3 regions of the Nocardia sp. NPDC006982 genome follow, and region 2 is predicted to be linked to each of the others. Evidence: riboswitches for the same ligand, from Rfam matches in the RefSeq annotation. Region 2 holds a riboswitch; each other region holds the start of a gene.
The links. Region 2 has a riboswitch for S-adenosylmethionine ahead of ACFYOW_RS34300 (aminotransferase class V-fold PLP-dependent enzyme). Riboswitches for the same ligand answer to the same signal wherever they lie in the genome.

Region 1 (5,903 bases), on a different contig from region 2:
CCGAGGAAGCCGTAGTGCGCCGATTGGTCGGGGACCGCGGCGGAACTCCAGTTGTAGCCGATCTCGAGCGTGGGATAAGCCGCGCGCACTTCGTCGACGGTGGAACCGACGGCGATGCCTTCGGGTGTGCGAACCGGAAGTTTGCCGGGCATGATCGCGACTATTTCGCCCTTGTTCGTGAAGCCCTGCCAACCCGCTCGTGCGCTGTAGCGACCGCAGCCGGGCGGATCGTTGGTGTCGTCGAAGGCCGCGATTTCACCGGTGGCCTCGGCCTCGCTCCGGCTCATCCCGAGCCGCAGTTTGCCGAAGCCGAGCGGGCCGAGGATGGTCGGCGCCGGTGGCACGGTGGTTGTCGACGCCGCGGCCCGGGTGGTCTCGGTCGGCTCGTCCGAGCACGCCGTAGTACCGATCAACATCGCGCCGAGCAGCGCGAATATCGGCACGACACGATGAATACGCATGGTCTACCCCCGATGTCGTCCATGAACCGGAATGCCCGCCACCCTGAGACGGGTGCGATGTCGGCCAGTCTGCACATCGGCGACTCCCCGCGTCAAGGCGACGTCCATCGGTCGACGTCAACCTTGTGCGCCACCGTTCGGAGCTTGGTGTCGACTGAGGCGCAACAACTTTCGTCGGCGCCAACCGCCCGGGCCACCAACGCGGCAGCGTTCGATCGAGCGCAGTCGAATGGTGGCCCACCTTAATCTTGCGGAGCCGCCGGTTCACTCGTGCCGAAGTGCGGCGTCAGCTCCGGCTCGATGAGTATCGCTCGGAATCAATCGCATCGAAGCCGCGCGTTAGCCGACCTCGGCTACCGCGCGCCGACCGCGCCCGCCGTACAACCGGCGCGCCTCGCTCGGCGTAATCGTCTCCAGTCGGGCCGGCGGCTCGCCCTTCAGGTGCTGCTCCAGGATCTGACCCGCCATCGGTGCGATGAATGGTGCGGCAGTGATCAGGCCGAACGAATTGAATGCGGCGCTGCCCCGCACGATGGTCTTGGCGGCCGGTCGGACGAGTAGATCGACGATTCCCCAGCGATCGAAGCGGCCGAGCTTGCGCATCCATTTCGGCAGTGTGGCAACCGAAGCCAGGGACAGTAGCCGACTGCCGAGGGCATAACTGATGCCCGCGCCGTTGCGCGGCGAGGTCCACAGCAGGTGGTGCATGCCATCCTCGGCACGCTCGGAGGTGCACAGGCTGGGACGGACCTTCGCGAAGTACGCGCGCACCTCCTCGCGAGAGCGCGGCACATCCTCCGGCTTACAGGTCTGCAGTTCGGCGGCGATCGCGCACTCGCGCCAGTAGCGCGCCTCTTCCTCCGGGCTGAGCGGACCGGGGCCGAACACCTCGTACGCCTTGAGCACCGAATGCCAGCCTGTGATGTGGATCCACAGTTGGGTGTCCGGACTGTTCGCGCTGTAGCGCCTGCCGCTGATCGGTTCGATGCCGGTCATCGGCGCGTGCACCTGCATCAGATGTTCCGAGGCCTCGATGGCTGTGCGGCCGTCGGCGATCGCGACGAGCAGGAAGTAGGCGAAGGTGTGGTCCAGCCGGCTGCGCGGGTCGGAGTAGATGCCCTGCGAATCGGCGACGGCCGCGGTCAGGAACGGGTCGAAGTGCTCGAGTACCACCGCGCGCTGGAAGCCGATCACGGCGGTCGGCGCGGTCCAGATCTTCCAGCTGGGCGAATCTGGGCCGAAGAACCCGTAGTCGTCCCGGCGAAGGGTGGTCGGATCGAAGGACATCTGCTGCTCCTTTGCCTGCTCGCCCTCCTGGATCGGCGAATACAACGCAACCGTAGCAATTGTCGCCAGGCAATACAACGGTCGCGTAGCATTTGTTCTCGGATGGATTCCATAACCGGAGGCCGATGCTGACAGGATGGACGCGAATGGAGGTGAATCGACAGTGACGGAATCGCGCACCGCGCCGGACCGGCCGCGACGGCGATACGCGCCACGCCTACCTCCCGAGGAGCGCCGCGTCCAACTGCTCGACGCCGCCTACGCGGTGTTGAGCAGGGTGGAGTTGCACCAGCTGAGCATGGAGGCGGTCGCGCAGGAGGCGGGCGTCGGGAAACCGGTGCTGTACACCGTGTTCAAGACTCGCGCGGAACTCGTTGCGGCACTGCTGGAACGCGAACGCGAACGCGGTCTCGAGCAGGTCGCCGCGACCCTGCCCACCGATCTGCTCGGTACCGATCCGGTGACTGCGGCCTCGGCTACGGTCGAAGCGTTCGTCGGTGTCGCACTGGAGAATCCGACGCGCTGGCGCCTGATCCTCGCCACTCCCGGCAGCGCCCCCGACGAATACCGTGCGGCACTAGCCGATTCCCGCACCGGTATCTTCACCCAGGCCGAATCCCTGGTCAGTATGGGCATCGCACTCGATCCTCGTTGGGCGGGAATGGATTCCGCACTACTTACCAACTCGGTGTTGAGCGTCGCCGAGATGCTCGGCAGGCTCGCGGTCAGCGCGCCGGACGAGTATCCGCGCGAGCGATTGGAAGGCTTCGTCCACTCCATCGTCCAACTGCTCGTCGGAGCCCCCGCCGCACAGTCAACCGAATGATGGGACGCCGAACTTTCAGCCGTTGCGACCGACTCGCGCCAACCGCATTGTCTCGGTCAGCAGCTTGGATACGGCGGCGGCTTCGGTGAGGAAGCCGTCGTGGCCGTCGCGGGAGTGCACGATCTCCAGGCCCTCGCAGCCCGGCAGTCCGTCGGCCAGTTCCTGTTGAGTTCGCAACGGGTACAAGCGATCCGAGTCGACGCCGCCGACCACGCACGGTACCGGGGTGGCGGCGAGGGCGGCCGCGATGCCGCCGCGCCCGCGGCCGATATCGTGCCGGTTCATCGCCTCGGTCAGCAGCACGTAGGTGGCGGGATCGAAACGGCTGCAAAGCTTTTCGGCCTGGTGGTCCAGATAGCTCTGTACCGCGTAGCGGCCGCCGTTGCGCGGATCCTCGTCGCCCTGCGCATTGTTCTCGAAGCGGTGATCGAGTTCGCCCTCGGTGCGGTAGGTCAGGTGTGCGATGCGGCGGGCGATGCCCATGCCGGTCGTCGGGGCGCGATCGGTGTCGTGGTAGTCGCCGCCCTGCCAGTCCGGATCGGCCTTGATGGCGGCGATTTGCGTTGTCTGCGTGCCGATCTGGTCGGCGGTGGCGCGTGCGCCGACGGCAAGTACCAGTGCGGATACGACCCGCTCCGGCGCGCCGACCATCCACTCCAGCACCCGCATGCCGCCCATCGAACCGCCGACGACGGCGGCCAGGCGTTCGATGCCGAGCAGATCGAGCAGCGCCGCTTCCGCGGTCACCTGATCGCGGATAGATATCTCCGGAAACCTTGCACCCCAAGGCTTTCCGTCCGGTGCCAGCGTCGAGGGGCCGGTGCTGCCCTTGCAGCCGCCGAGCACATTCGTCGCGATGACGCACCATTCGTCGGTATCCACCGGTGCGCCCGGCCCGACCATGCCGTCCCACCAGCCGGGCAGCGGATGGATATCGTCGGGCACCCCGACGACATGCGAATCGCCGGTCAGCGCGTGCTCGACGAGCACCACGTTGTCCAGTGCGGGGGAGAGCTCACCCCAGCGCTGGACGGCCAGATGAACGTCCGGGATGACCGCGCCGGTCTCCAGCCGCACGTCCCCGATGGCAATGATGCCGAGCCTCCCGTCCGGCGGTGGCAGGGCCACCGCGGACGAACGCGCGGTACTGGGGTCGGTCACGGTCACGACTCCGCCTCGCCGGCGCTCGGCTCCGTCGCGACCGAGGGTGCTGTGTCGATGGTTCGCTCGCTCATGACTCCGCCTCGCTGGCGCTCGGCTCCGCCATGACCGAGCGATGCTCGGCTGTGTTTTTGGTTCACTCGCTTACGCTCGCTCACGTCGTCGCCGCCGTGAAAACAGCCCGCCGCGGACAGTGCGTCGCCGATGCCGGGGGAATCACGAGGGGACGCACATCCTCGATGTTAGCTACCCGACTGAACCGGGCCGTGGTCCGGTAGACCGGGAGTGCGGCCGCGGACGCGATGGGGTCACTCATGTCGTGCTCCAAAGGGTTGTTCGCCAGCAGGTCTTATCGGGATCTGGGTAACGGACAACAACTCATCGGAAATACCTCCTGAAGTGCGCGCTTGCTCTCGACCATCGAGAGCCCGGTCATCACCCGGAGCACCCCACCGCTGCTGGAGGGTTGCCGTCCAGCAAGCCGGGGCTTCGCGCTGGCACTCATGACCTGACGGACATGGTAACCGGCGCGCGGTCGGCGATTGAAATCCGTTACCGGTTGTCCGCCGGTTCGGTCGCGGGCTGCCCGGTGCATACACGCATGAACTCGTCGAACGACGTGGTGAATCCGGTGCGGGCCTCCGCGGCGGCCGCGGCGGTGTCTTCCTCGTCGAAGATCGAGTTCTGGCACTCCATGCTGAGGTGGCCGATCAGCTGCCAGGCGCCGACGACCAGTCGTACCGGTAGCGCGTCGGGCTGGGTGCCGAGTCGCTCGGCGATCACGTCGGCGATCGCGGCGTTCTTATCGTCGGCCAGTTCCATGCTCTGCGCACTGACCGTCGGACTGCTGCGCAGGATCCGCTGCATCTGCTGGAAGCGCCGGAACGACAGCGGTCCCTCGACATTCACCGCGGCTTGGTCGACGACCAGCAGGAAGGCCTCGCGCAGCGATTGCAGCTCATTGCCAGTGACCGGGAGTCCGCGCAGGCATTCGGCGATCGCGAGTCCGAAGTCCTTGACCGGCCCGAGGACGATGGCCTCTTTGCTGTCGAAATACCGGTTGATCGTGCGCGGGGAAACATCCGCGCGGTCCGCGATCTGTTCGACCGTCGTCGCGTCGAATCCCTGTGCGTCGCACAGGTCGAGCGCCACCTCGATGATGCGCAACCGGGTCTGCTGCTTCTTGCGCTCGCGCAACCCCGGACCGCCGGACGCATTGGGCCCTGGGTTCGCTGGGGCGCGCACAGCGTCCTCGGCTGTGGCGCTCGCGCCGATCGGCGTCGATGACTCGAGCATGGCCTCATGTTAACGCAATCGGGACGGTTTGTGTCCTTAACAGTCAAATGTCGTAGTGCGACATTTTTCTCTTGACGACAAATGTCTGCCAATGACAGGATGGCTGCACGAACGTCGGACGAGGAGACCAAGGTGAGCGAGACTGCGGTGGAAGTTCTGGAGAAGCAAACGAGTTCGGCACGCTGGTGGGCCTTGGGGGTGATCGCATTGGCCCAGCTCATGGTGGTTCTCGACGCCACCATCGTGACCATCTCGCTGCCCTTCGCCCAGCAGGATCTCGACATCAGCGACGGCAATCGGCAGTGGATGCTGACCGCCTACACGCTGATTTTCGGCGGTCTGCTGCTGCTCGGCGGACGGCTGGCCGACTACGTCGGGCGGCGTCGGATCTTCATCGTCGGCCTGGTCGGCTTCGCCGGTGCGTCCGCGGTGGCGGGTCTGGCGCAGAACGGTGCGGAGCTGTTCGCCGGACGGGCACTGCAGGGTGCGTTCGCGGCGCTGCTCGCGCCCGCGGCACTGTCACTGCTCTCGGTGACCTTCACCGAGGCCAAGGAGCGCGCGACCGCGTTCGGCGTCTTCGCCGGTATCTCCGCGGGTGGTGCGGCACTCGGCCTGATCGCGGGTGGCGCGCTGACCGAATACGCCTCCTGGCGCTGGTGCCTGCTGGTGAATACCCCGATCGCACTGCTCGCGCTGCTCGGCGCCCTGGCTTTCGTGGTGAAGGATGTGCCGACACCGCGCACCGCCGGCTATGACGTGCCCGGCGCCGTCACCGTGACGCTCGGTCTGATCGCCATCGTGTACGGATTCAGCCGCGCCGCCGAGGACGGCTGGCTGGCCGGCAGCACCCTCGGGCTGCTCGTCATCGGCGT
Region 2 (5,903 bases):
TGCCCCACGCTCACCCGATTCGACCAGCCGATCGACGTCGTAACCGTCGCGCGTACCCATCTCGATCCCGATGGTCTGTCGCAGGAATTCCATTGCGGTACTTGTCAATGCGCCGGTGGCCGCCTTGATCACGGTCCGGGTGAGGATCTGCTGGACCAGCTTGCGCAGCGCCTGCGTGATGGCGGTGCGAATCGCGACCTGCATTGCCGCCGCCTCGGCGGTACTCGCGCCGAGGGTCGGCACCGCTGCCGCGGCGGCCGCCGCCAACTGAATGGCGGTGTAGATCAGCATCGAGATGATGTACAGCTTGATGGCCAGAATCAGCGATGCGTAGATCCGCAGCGCCAGGGCGATATCGCGGAGCAGATCGGTGAGCGTCTCGACCGCTTGCATCGTCTTCTGTCGATAGCGCTCGATCGCGTCGTGGGTCTCGCCCTCGATATGGCCGAGTGCCTCTTGGAATTTGGTATCGATCTTGCCGGAGTACTTCTCCAGCGTATTCGCCATCGCCTCGGCCTTGTTGCCCAAACTGAACAGCTTGGTCTCATCCGCCTTCGGCCAGCGATAGACGACGACCGCCGCCACCGGCTCCAGCGCCGCTGGTATCTGCAATCCCATGCGGCTACCCCTTGCCGTTCTCGTCGAGCAGGCCGGTGATCTTCTCGACGGCCGACTCGAAGTCCCCATCGGTCGTCGTCACGGCGTCCGCGACGGCGGTGAAACGCTTCTGGACCGATCCGAGCAGGCTGATCACACCGTCGAGCATCTCGGTCGCATCCTCGACAGGGCCCAGGAAGTTCTGCAGGAAGGCCTTTCCGAATTCGTCATCGCCGATGCCGTCGCCGTCCTCGCTCAGCGCGCTGGTGAATTCCGCCACCTCGGTGGCGAATTCGGTGCCCAGCGAACCGATTTCGGTCGCGATCGAACGGAACTGCGCCGGATCGAGCCGGAAGTTGCTGTTGCCCATGACCTACCAGCCCTTCCAATGCGGGCCCTCGTCGTCCGGATCCTCGTCCAGCCGCCGAGGGAACTCCATCTGCGGCTCCGGTTCGGGCTCCGGCGGAGGCGGCGGCAGGATATTTCCGTCGGGCCGGGCGATCGCCGGCAGTTCGCCGAACGGATCCTCGGGCAGCCCGACCTCCGACACCGCCGCGAGCACCGGCGCCAGGCGCGCGTCGAGCTGCTCCTTGGCGGCCCGGGCCGCGGCCTGCGCCGCCTCGGTCATCGCCGCACCGAGCCGCTCCGGATTCGAGCGCTTGAACGCCTCCGGCGCCACCCACACATCCAGCGCAATGCCCGCCGAATTCGCCGTCACCCGAACCAGCTGATCCTGGGACCAGCCCTGCACTGTCAGGTTGGCCAGCTCGGTCTTCGCCGCGCCGAACTGCTCTAGCTGCCGCTCGTAGACATCGGTCATCTGGTCGATTCGGCCGCGCATCCCGTCCGTCCAGGACTGGAGCGTGTCCCGCTCTGCCGAATTCATTCAGCCGCCTTTCCGTACCCCCGCCCCGGCCGGACGAGTGCCATCACTTTTCTAGACGCAAGGGATGGAGCGGCGGTTCCGCGGTACCGCAAATTGTTTGGTGAATTCTTCAGAGCGAATTCTGCACGCCGGCGGATCATGCCGACCTGGCCGAATCCGCCGCCCAGGCTCCGCGCACGTTCGTCCGCTGGCCATAAGTTCATCCGGTCCTCGGACCGCGTCAGCCCAATGCCGGGCGGCAGCTACGACCGAGCCGACGGCTCGGATCAGCCGATCGAGCAGGGCGCGGCGCCATCGTTGGTTTCGGGGTGGGCGAAGGGGCGGGTCTCCGGTGTCGGGTTCCAAAGTCCGTCAGTACTGGCGTAATTCCACGACGCACCCTTGTCGACGAGAGTAGCGATGGCCTCGACCAGCCGATCCACATCGGCGGAGCTGGTGCCGAGGCCGATGCTGGCACGCAGCGCACCGTCCAGGCCGAGACGCTCGAGCAGCGGGTGCGCGCAGAAGCGCCCGTCGCGTATGCCGATGCCGTGTTCGGCGGAGAGATAGGCCGCGACGTGTCCGGGGACGAATCCGTCCAGGGTGAAGGCGACAATGCCGACGGTGTCGGGGCTGTCGTCCCAGATGCGCAGCAGGTTGACCCCCGCAATCGCGGACAGCCCGGCACGCAGGCGATCGGCGAGCCTTCGCTCATGCGCGGCAAGGGTTTTCGGATCGATCGCGCACAGCGCATCACATGCGGCGGCGAGCGCGGCCGCGCCCAGGACATTCGGCGAACCGGCCTCGTGACGCTGCGGTGCCGATGCCCATTCCGTGCTGGTAGTGGTGACCTCGCGGACCGCCCCGCCGCCCGCCAGATAAGGTTCGGCGGCATCGAGCCAATCCCGGCGTCCGACAAGCACTCCCGCGCCGAACGGTGCGTAGAGCTTGTGACCGGAAAAGGCGAGGTAGTCGATTCCGGTGGCGCGCAGGCTGATTCGACGATGCGGTGCCAGCTGCGCGGCATCGACCAGGATGCGCGCACCGCACTGGTGCGCGATGGTGGCCAGGCGCTCGAGCGGCAGCACCTCACCGGTCACATTGGACGCGCCGGTGACCGCGAGCAATGCCGCCGGCTTACTGCACAATTCGGCGATCAGCTGGCGGATCGTCTCCTCGACGGTCGCCGCGGCCTTGACGACGCGACGACCGTGCCGGGTCCAGGGCAGGAGGTTCGCATGATGTTCGATATCCAGCACCACGGTGTCGCCGGGCACACAGGCGGCGAGCAGATTCAGCGAATCGGTGGTGTTGCGGGTGAACACCACGACTTGGCCGTCGGCGGCGTCGAGGAAGCGGGTGACCGAACCGCGTGCGGCCTCGTAGCACTCGGTGGAGATCCGCGAGGCGTAACCGGCGCCGCGGTGCACGCTCGCGTAGAACGGCAGCAGCTGCTGCACGCGGTCGGTGACCTGCGCCAATGCCGGTGCGCTAGCGGCGTAGTCGAAGTTCGCGTAGGTGGTCGTTCCGCCCTGTACCAGCGGCACTCGGAGATCGTCGCCGGAGACCCGGGCGAGGGCGGCACAGCTCTGATCGATTACAGCGGTCATCACAAAATCCCATCGGCTATGGGACCCGAAATCTGGTGATCATCCGAGTCCGCGCTTGCCGCACCCGGTCGGGCTGCGGCCCGGTCGTCACCCGGAGCACCCCACCGCGGAGGAGGGTTGCCGACCAGCTAGCCGGGGCTTGACGCTGGCACTCATGACCTGAACCGAGATTGGCAGATACCGCACCGCCCTGTCAACCGGTCCATTGCTGCATACACATGCAGTCGAATAAATAACCTTGCAATGCCGAGTGATGTGCGATCTGATCGAGAGGTGACGCTTTCCCTGCTGCTCAGCTTCATCGGCCTGTGCATTCTGCTGTCGATCACGCCCGGCCCGGATTCGTTCCTGGTGCTGCGCTTCTCGATCGTGGACGCGCGACCCGGTATTGCCGCGGCGATCGGCTCGGCATTGGGCGGGATCGTGTGGGCGGTGGTGGTCGCGGCAGGGGTGGCCGCCCTGCTGGAACAGTCCGCGACGGCCTACCGAACGCTCAAGGTCATCGGCGGAATCTACTTGGTGTACTTGGGAATTCGCGCACTGATCGATCACCGCAAGCAGCGCAGGGCGGGCACCGCCGCGGCGTCCGGACAGTCGGCCGCGGAGGCCCCCGCCTCGATCCGCTCGGCATTCGCCGCAGGCCTGGTGTCGTGCATGTTCAACCCGAAGGTCGGGCTGTTCTACCTGGCGGTACTGCCGCAATTCCTCACCGATGTCACATTTCTGAACACCCTCGCCCTTGGCGCCATCGAATGCTCCATTGCCGCCGTCGAGATGATCCTGCTCGCCGTGCTGGCGTCACGAGCGGTTGCCATGTTGCGCCGACCACAGGTTCGCGATCGGCTCGAACAGATCAGCGCGGCCATACTCGCAGCGCTCGGCATCGGCACGGCCGCTTCCGCCGCGTAATCCGGCATGCGCCTGGCCGGTCGCCACCGACCAGGCGCACAGCGTCACGGATTCGGCTGAATCTCTTTGCGCCACAGCAATAGTGATGCGATCAACGAGATGACCGACGCGGCCGTGAGCCACCAGAACGCGTGCCGGAACCCGGCATCCACCGACAATCCCGCAGCGGCCGCGCGATACAGCACCACCGCGAGCAGTGCCGCTCCGATCGACCCGCCGACCCGCTGCAGAATATTCACGAACGATGCCGCATCCGGCAGCTGATCGGGCCGCGCCGCGGCGTAGGCCGCAGCGATGATCGGCACCCCGGTCAATCCGGTCGCCACACCGCGGATCAACAGAAGTACCTGCACGACAACGGGATTCATCGACGCATCGCCGAACGCGAACGGCACCGTGACTGCGGCCGTCACCGCACTGCCGACCACCGCGACCACTCCCCCGCCGTACCGATCGGTCAAGCGCCCGCCGACGGGCAGCGCGATGATGCCACCGATCCCGAAGGACATGAGCAGCAAACCCGTCGCGATGAGACCGTCGCGATGCAGCACTTGAAAGTACAACGGCAGCAACAGCATTGCCCCGAACAGCGACGCACCGGCGAAGAAGTTCGCCACATTCGCCGTCGCGAATACCGGATGCCGGAACATTCCGACATCGAGCAGACTTCCGCCGCCACCGCGCACCGACCGCACCACGAACAGGCCGAGCGCCAACACCCCGACCACTACCGACACCCAGACCGTCGGCGCGGAAACGCTACCGCGACTGCCGAATTCACCCAGCCCATAGACCAGCGCCGACAGCCCGACCGCGATCAATGCGAATCCGGTGGCATCGAATCGACCGCCGTTGCCCGACGCCTGCGCCCGCGGTAACAGCCGACGCCCCAGGACGAACGCCACCAGCCCGAACGGGATATTGATCAGGAACAACCACTCCCAATCCAGGTTCGCCAGCATGACGCCGCCGATGGTCGGTCCGATCGCGGGCGCGGTGACCACCGCGATGCCGACGACACTCATTACCCGGCCCAACCGATGCGGACCCGCGACCTGCCCGAGCAGCGTCTGCCCGGCGGGCACCAATAGCCCCGCGGCCAGACCCTGCGCGATCCGAAAACCGATGAGCCAGCCGATATTCGGAGCCAGCGCGCACAGTCCCGAGGTCACCGTGAATCCGGCGAGCGCGGCCAACCAGACCCGGTCCATTCCGAATTGCCGCCCGAGCCAACCGCACAGCGGCAGCGTGACGGCGAGCGCAAGCAGATACCCGCTCGCGATCCACTGGGCACTGTCCAGTGCCGCACCGAGATCCGTCGCGATGGAGTTCAGCCCGATATTCACCAGCGACGTGTCCAACATGCTCATGACGGCGCCGAAGACCACCACACCGGCCACCCGCCAGACCTGCGCGGGAATGGCTTCGAGTGCGGGCGCGGTGGCGGCGACGGCCGTTCGAGTATCCGACATGGATCCTCCGCTATTTGTAGACAACCTAGATTGCGGAGGTTATCAACAATCTGGCTCATCAACAATAGATATGATTACCGAATGCCCGCTGACCACATTCACCCCCGCGGCCTGCTCCGCTTCCCGACCTACGCGCTCGGCAAGCTGCACAAGGCCGTACACGCCGAGATGGGCACGTCATTGCGTGAACACTGGGTGCTGGTCTGCCTGGAGGAATTCGACGACCTGTCCCAGCAGCAGGTCTCCACCGCGCTCGGCATCGACCGCAGCGAGGTGGTCCGGCTGATCGACGGCTTGGAGGAGTCCGGTTTCGTCATCCGCACCCGCGATTCGACGGACCGGCGCAAATACCGGCTGTCCATCACCCAGACCGGACGCGCCGAACGCCGCAAGACCGACGAACTCATCGAAGAGGCCGCCGAGCGGGTGCTGTACCGCCTCGACGAGGAC
Region 3 (5,903 bases), on a different contig from region 2:
CAGGTACGGGTAGCGCACCCACGAGACGGATTTGTTGCCCTCGAGGAAGCGGGCGATGCGCAGTGCGGATTCGGTCGAGTGACGCACGCGCAGCGGCATCGTCTCCAAACCCTTGAGCAGGGTCCATGCGTTGAACGGGCTCAGCGCCGGACCGGTATGGCGCATAAGGTTTTTCACCGGACCGTCGATGTAGTCCTGGGCGCCGAGGATCGCACCACCGAGCACCCGGCCCTGACCATCGATGTGTTTGGTGCCCGAATACACCAGCACATCCGCACCGAGTTCGAAACCGCGCTGCAGCAGTGGCGTGGCGAAGACGTTGTCCAGCACCACTTTCGCGCCTGCGGCATGCGCGAGTTCGGTCACCCGGCGCACGTCGACCAGGGTCTGCATCGGATTGGCCGGTGTCTCGAAGAACACGGCCTGGGTCGGCACCGAAAGCGCCTGCTCCCACTGATCCAGATCATCGCCGTCGACGAAGACCGTCTCCACACCCCAGCGCGGCAGAATCTCGTTGCACACCACGAAGCACGAGCCGAACAGGCTGCGCGCGGCCACAAGTCGATCGCCCGAGCCCAAAAGCGCACCTAGCGCGGTGAATACGGCCGACATGCCGCTCGCGGTAGCGAAACATGCTTCGGCGCCGTCGATCAGACGCAGGCGCTCCTCGAACATGGCGACCGTCGGGTTGCCGTAGCGGGAGTAGACGAAATGCTCGATATCGCCGGTGAACGCCGCCTCGGCCGCCTCGGCGCTCTCATAGACGAAACCGGAGGACAGGTACAGCGCCTCAGCGGTCTCCTCGAATCCCGAGCGGCGCAGGCCACCTCGCACGCCGAGCGTCGCGGGACCGACACCCTCGGGCAGTGGCTTGTCGAACGAACCGCCGGTGATCATGACTGCCGCCAGGGCAGGCCGATGGCGCGCCAGCCGGAGCCGCCGCGATGTCCGAGCTCATCGATCGGGCCTTCGAAGCCCTCCAGCACATTGAACGACGGGGCGATGCCGGCCCCGGTCGCGGCGACCGCCGCACCGATGGAACGCTGTCCGGAGCGACAGAGGAAGACGACGGGCGCAGCCGGATCGCGACCCTCCAGCGCCTTGGTCAGCTGCTCGACGAACTCACCGTTGCGGGCGCCGTTGCTGTCGACCCATTCGATCAGCACCGTCGGCCGTTCGATCGAGGTCGTATCCGGCACACCGACGAAACGCCATTCGGCCTCGGTGCGCACGTCTACCAAGACAGCTTCGGGATTGTCCTGCAACAACTCCCACGCCTGCTGTGGGGTGATGTCACCGGCATATGTCATGCGATCCTCCTGTGAATCCACGCTTGCCGCACCTGGGTTTCGGTGCGCGGCCAGGTCGTCACCCGGAGCACCCCACCGCGGAGGAGGGTTGCCGACCAGCCAGCCGGGGCTTGGCGCTGGTACTCATGACCCGAAAATGAGATTGCCTGGGCAGGGGCCGCCATGTCAAACCCCAGTTCGCACCGCGCAGAAGGAATCAACCGCAGACGATCCATCGGTCTTGGGAGCGGGTCAGATTCCAGGTTGCCGGGGTCTCCCGGCCCTCGACCGCGATGGTCACCGTCGCCTTGGCTTTATCGCCGTCGACCATCGCATTCTCAATCTTGGTGACCTTGATCGACTTTCCGGCCGCGGCCCCGCCGAATTGACCGGCGAGCGGCGTCTTGCTCTCGTCGAAGCCCTGACAGGCCACGCCCGGCGGCGGCGTGTTGTCGGTGGTGGCGCGGGCCTCTGCGTAGCGCTGCACCGCGGCCGCGATCTTGTCCGATTCTGTGACATTTTTCTCAGCGGGCGAAAGCACCGCACCGAGCACGATCGCGACCAGCACGACAGCGGCGAAGACGGCCGCCGCGATGAACGGCGCGATGGAGCGACGATCGGTCTGATCGACCTCGATTACGGGTTCTTCATCGGTGCCCTGCTGCTCTGTCATGGGTCGATCATCCCTGGTGGACGGCGGTATCCGGCATTCGGCCCCGGAACCTGCGCCGCGCGGATTTGATAGATGTGCGCAGAGCGGGTAGTCACGGTAGGTGGGCCGGGGGCAGCAAACACCCGGTGTACGCACCGCCGCAGGGTGCGCGCTGTGCCACCGATAGAATCGCGAGACTGCGGCGTGGCTGTCATAGCCGAGATGGCCGCCTGTTCGCATCAGCAGATGCGACCGAGAGGGTGCGTCAAGTTAGCCTAAGCTAAGACTGACGCCGTCAATTGTTTCGACCATAAGGGTGCGCGTAAAAGATGACCGAACAGAGTGCTGAGTCGACTAGCGGTGTGCGCGGGCCCTCCGTGGTTACGCAAGCTGCCTCCTCCGGGCCTGACGCGCACACCGCGGGGTCTCGCCCGCTTCGCATCGCGATCGTGGGCGCGGGCCCGGCCGGAATCTACGCCGCCGACGCGTTGATGAAGTCCGATGCCGAGGTGAGCATCGACCTGTACGAGCGCATGCCCGCGCCGTTCGGGTTGATCCGCTACGGCGTCGCGCCGGACCATCCGCGCATCAAGGGCATCATCACCGCCCTGCACAAGGTGCTGGACAAACCGCAGGTCCGCCTGCTCGGCAATATCGACTACGGCACCGACATCACCCTCGACGATCTGCGCACGTTCTATGACGCGGTGATCTTCTCCACCGGCGCCAACGCCGACCGCGCGCTGCCCATCCCCGGCATCGACCTGGACGGCAGCTACGGCGCCGCGGACTTCGTGTCCTGGTACGACGGGCATCCGGACGTGCCGCGCACCTGGCCGCTGGAGGCGGAGAAGGTCGCGGTCCTCGGTGTCGGCAATGTCGCACTCGACGTGGCGCGCGTGCTGGCCAAGACCGGCGACGAACTGCTGCCGACCGAGATCCCGCCGAACGTCTACAACGGACTGCAGGCCAATAAGGCCGTCGAGGTGCACGTCTTCGGCCGCCGCGGCCCGGCGCAGGCCAAGTTCACCCCGCTCGAGCTGCGCGAACTCGACCATTCCCCGACCATCGAGGTCATCGTCGATCCCGAGGACATCGACTACGACGAGGGCTCCGAGGCCGCGCGCAGGCACTCCAAGCAGGTCGACATGATCGCCAACACCCTCGAGCAGTGGGCCATCCGCGATGTCGGTAACCGCCCGCACAAGCTGTTCCTGCACTTCTTCGAGTCCCCGGCCGAGATCCTCGGCGAGGACGGCAAGGTCGCCGGCCTGCGCACCGAGCGCACCCAGCTCGACGGCACCGGCAATGTCAAGGGCACCGGCGTGTTCAAGGACTGGGACGTCCAGGCCGTTTACCGCGCCGTGGGTTACCTGTCGCAGAACCTCACCAACCTGCCGTTCGACGATCAGGCCGGTGTCGTTCCGAACGAGGCCGGACGCGTCCTGGCCGACGAGGATGCCGACGGTGCGGACCGCTATCTGCCCGCCACCTACGTCACCGGCTGGATCAAGCGCGGTCCGGTCGGCCTCATCGGCCACACCAAGGGTGACGCCAACGAGACCGTTGCCTGCCTGCTCGACGACAGCGTGAACTTCACCCCGGCCGCGAAGCCGGAACTGGATGCGGTCACCGAATTCCTGGAGAGCAAGGGCATCCCGTTCACCACCTGGCAGGGCTGGTACCGCCTCGACGCACACGAGCGCGCCCTCGGCGAGCCGGAGGGCCGCGAGCGCGTCAAGGTCGTCGAGCGCGAGGACATGCTGCGCGCGAGCGAGCCGCACAAGGTCTAGTGCGAACGCCACGGGGGGTGATCGTCACCTCCTGTGGTTCTCGACAATCCGACACGGCTGCGGCAGCACAAAATCTGTCGGGTCTGCCGCAGCGGAAATTCCGTCTCTGAGGCATTCTGTACAAGTGTTCGATGCCCATCTCCACATCTTCGACCCGCGGTTCCCGCTGGCCGAGAACGAGGGCTACCTGCCCGACCCGTTCACCATCGCCGATTATCGAAAGCGTATGTCGCGCTTCGATGTCGGCGGCGGCGCCGTGGTCAGCGGATCCTTTCAAGGCACCGATCAGACCTATCTGAAAGCGGCGCTGGCCGAGCTCGGCGAAGGGTGGGTCGGCGTCACCGCGCTGGACCCCGACGCCACCGACGAAGAGATCATCGAACTCGACCGGATCGGTGTGCGTGCGCTTCGGTTCAACGTCAAGCGCGCGGCCCCGGATATCACCGCGATGACGCTGCAGGCATTGCGCGCGCACGACCTCGTCGGCTGGCATGTCGAGATGTATATCGACGGCAACATGCTCACCTCGATGCAGCCGGTGATCTCGAAGCTGCCGGTTTTCTCCATCGACCATCTCGGCATGTCCGAGGAGGGTCTGCCGTATCTGCTGGATCTGGTGGATCGCGGTGCGCGGGTGAAGGCGACCGGCTTCGGTCGGGTGCACATGAAAGTGGCCGATACGCTGCGCCGGATCCACGCGGTCAATCCCGAGGCGCTGATGTTCGGCACCGATCTGCCCGGCACCCGCGCGGGGCGACCGTTCCGGGATTCCGATGTCGACCTGATCTGCGATGTGGTGGGCACCGATATGTTCAAGGTGCTGGAGGACAACGCGCGGGCGTTCTATCGACTGCCCGCCCGCGAACGGGCGATCCAGGCCGATCCGACGCCGACCCTGCCGATCCACCGCACCGAGCAGCCGACCCTGCCGCTGCGGCGCGATGAGCTACCGAAACTCGAACCAGCCGATACGATTCCGTTCCCCGCCATCGAGTGAGTACGACCCGGCCGTGGGCCGGTCGTCGCCGCGCTTTCTGCTCATTTGCCATCATCCTGGCCGTAGTAGGAGCCATCATCGTGCTGATCGTCGGCGTTATCGCCGACACTGCCTCGTAGTCCCGCAGCACGCCATCGATGCTCGCCTCGACTCAGCTCACGATGGCACCGATGACCCACACCCCGGTCGCCAGCAGCGCACCGAAGAGCTCGATGAGCATCGACAGGCCCACACCCTTGAGCGCGTGAACCGTTGCCTGCCAAGCAGGCTGGTTGTCGCGGAGTCGCTGCAGCTCCGAAAGGTATACGCCCAGAACGAATCCCACGAACAGCCCGACCACCGGGATGATGAAGAAGCCGACAATGCCGAAGATCGCGCCGATGAACAGCGCGCGATTGGATACGCCCGCATCCTTCATCTTCCGGCCCGGCCACGTGTACTTGATGACGCCGGACAGCACCAAGAACGCTGTGCTGATGGCGAATACGATCCACGCCGTGGCGCCCCCGGTCATGAACGCCCACACGGCAATGGCGCCGAAGATCAAAATGACCCCCGGCAGTATCGGAACGATGATCCCGACCAGCCCGACCAGAATTACCAGGCCGACAACGACCTCACCCCAAGCTGACACTGCCGGTCCCTCCGCTTTCCGCGTCTAGTCATGCTGCCAGGATTCTGGCCTACTCGCGGGGTCGGTGCACAGTGTCGATTCCCGGTCTTTGTGAGGCCGCTCACAGGTTGTCACAGCACGAGCCGGCCGGTGCGTCTTAGTGGGCATGACAAACACGGAACAGACCACAGTGTTGATCACCGGAGCCAACAAGGGCCTCGGTCTCGAAGCGGCGCGGCGGCTCGGGGAACAGGGGTGGACGGTTTTCCTCGGCTCGCGCGACGCAGCTCGCGGACAGGCCGCCGCGGACAAACTTGCCGCTGAGGGGGTGAACGTCGTGATGGTGCCGCTGGATGTGACCTCGGATAAGTCGGTGTCGGATGCGGTACGGCTCGTGCGCGAGTACACCGACCGGCTGGATGTATTGATCAACAACGCCGGTGCACCGGGGAATATTGTCGCGCCCGCGGACGCGACCGCTGACGAAATCCATTCGGTTTACGACACCAACGTGTACGGACCGATCAGGGTCACGCATGCGTTTCTGCCGTTGCTGCAG

Region 1: it holds a riboswitch for S-adenosylmethionine, as region 2 does, so the genes downstream of both, ACFYOW_RS32360 (homoserine O-acetyltransferase) here and ACFYOW_RS34300 (aminotransferase class V-fold PLP-dependent enzyme) in region 2, are expected to answer to the same signal.
Region 3: it holds a riboswitch for S-adenosylmethionine, as region 2 does, so the genes downstream of both, ACFYOW_RS36185 (rhodanese-like domain-containing protein) here and ACFYOW_RS34300 (aminotransferase class V-fold PLP-dependent enzyme) in region 2, are expected to answer to the same signal.

The regions. Positions count from the first base shown of each region.
Region 1 covers NZ_JBIAFV010000010.1:65,650-71,552, forward strand. The annotation lists gene ACFYOW_RS32345 (hypothetical protein) at 1-461, opposite strand, end outside; gene ACFYOW_RS32350 (oxygenase MpaB family protein) at 801-1,748, opposite strand; gene ACFYOW_RS32355 (TetR/AcrR family transcriptional regulator) at 1,885-2,574, shown strand; gene ACFYOW_RS32360 (homoserine O-acetyltransferase) at 2,590-3,702, opposite strand; SAM riboswitch class IV at 4,134-4,244, opposite strand; gene ACFYOW_RS32365 (TetR family transcriptional regulator) at 4,288-5,031, opposite strand; gene ACFYOW_RS32370 (MFS transporter) at 5,164-5,903, shown strand, end outside.
Region 2 covers NZ_JBIAFV010000011.1:192,126-198,028, reverse strand. The annotation lists gene ACFYOW_RS34315 (hypothetical protein) at 1-618, opposite strand, end outside; gene ACFYOW_RS34310 (hypothetical protein) at 623-967, opposite strand; gene ACFYOW_RS34305 (YbaB/EbfC family nucleoid-associated protein) at 971-1,483, opposite strand; gene ACFYOW_RS34300 (aminotransferase class V-fold PLP-dependent enzyme) at 1,750-3,072, opposite strand; SAM riboswitch class IV at 3,119-3,232, opposite strand; gene ACFYOW_RS34295 (LysE family translocator) at 3,346-3,981, shown strand; gene ACFYOW_RS34290 (DHA2 family efflux MFS transporter permease subunit) at 4,026-5,453, opposite strand; gene ACFYOW_RS34285 (MarR family winged helix-turn-helix transcriptional regulator) at 5,535-5,903, shown strand, end outside.
Region 3 covers NZ_JBIAFV010000013.1:67,206-73,108, forward strand. The annotation lists gene ACFYOW_RS36180 (O-succinylhomoserine sulfhydrylase) at 1-897, opposite strand, end outside; gene ACFYOW_RS36185 (rhodanese-like domain-containing protein) at 894-1,310, opposite strand; SAM riboswitch class IV at 1,325-1,441, opposite strand; gene ACFYOW_RS36190 (hypothetical protein) at 1,507-1,962, opposite strand; gene ACFYOW_RS36195 (FAD-dependent oxidoreductase) at 2,319-3,734, shown strand; gene ACFYOW_RS36200 (amidohydrolase family protein) at 3,859-4,731, shown strand; gene ACFYOW_RS36205 (DUF456 domain-containing protein) at 4,883-5,365, opposite strand; gene ACFYOW_RS36210 (SDR family NAD(P)-dependent oxidoreductase) at 5,511-5,903, shown strand, end outside.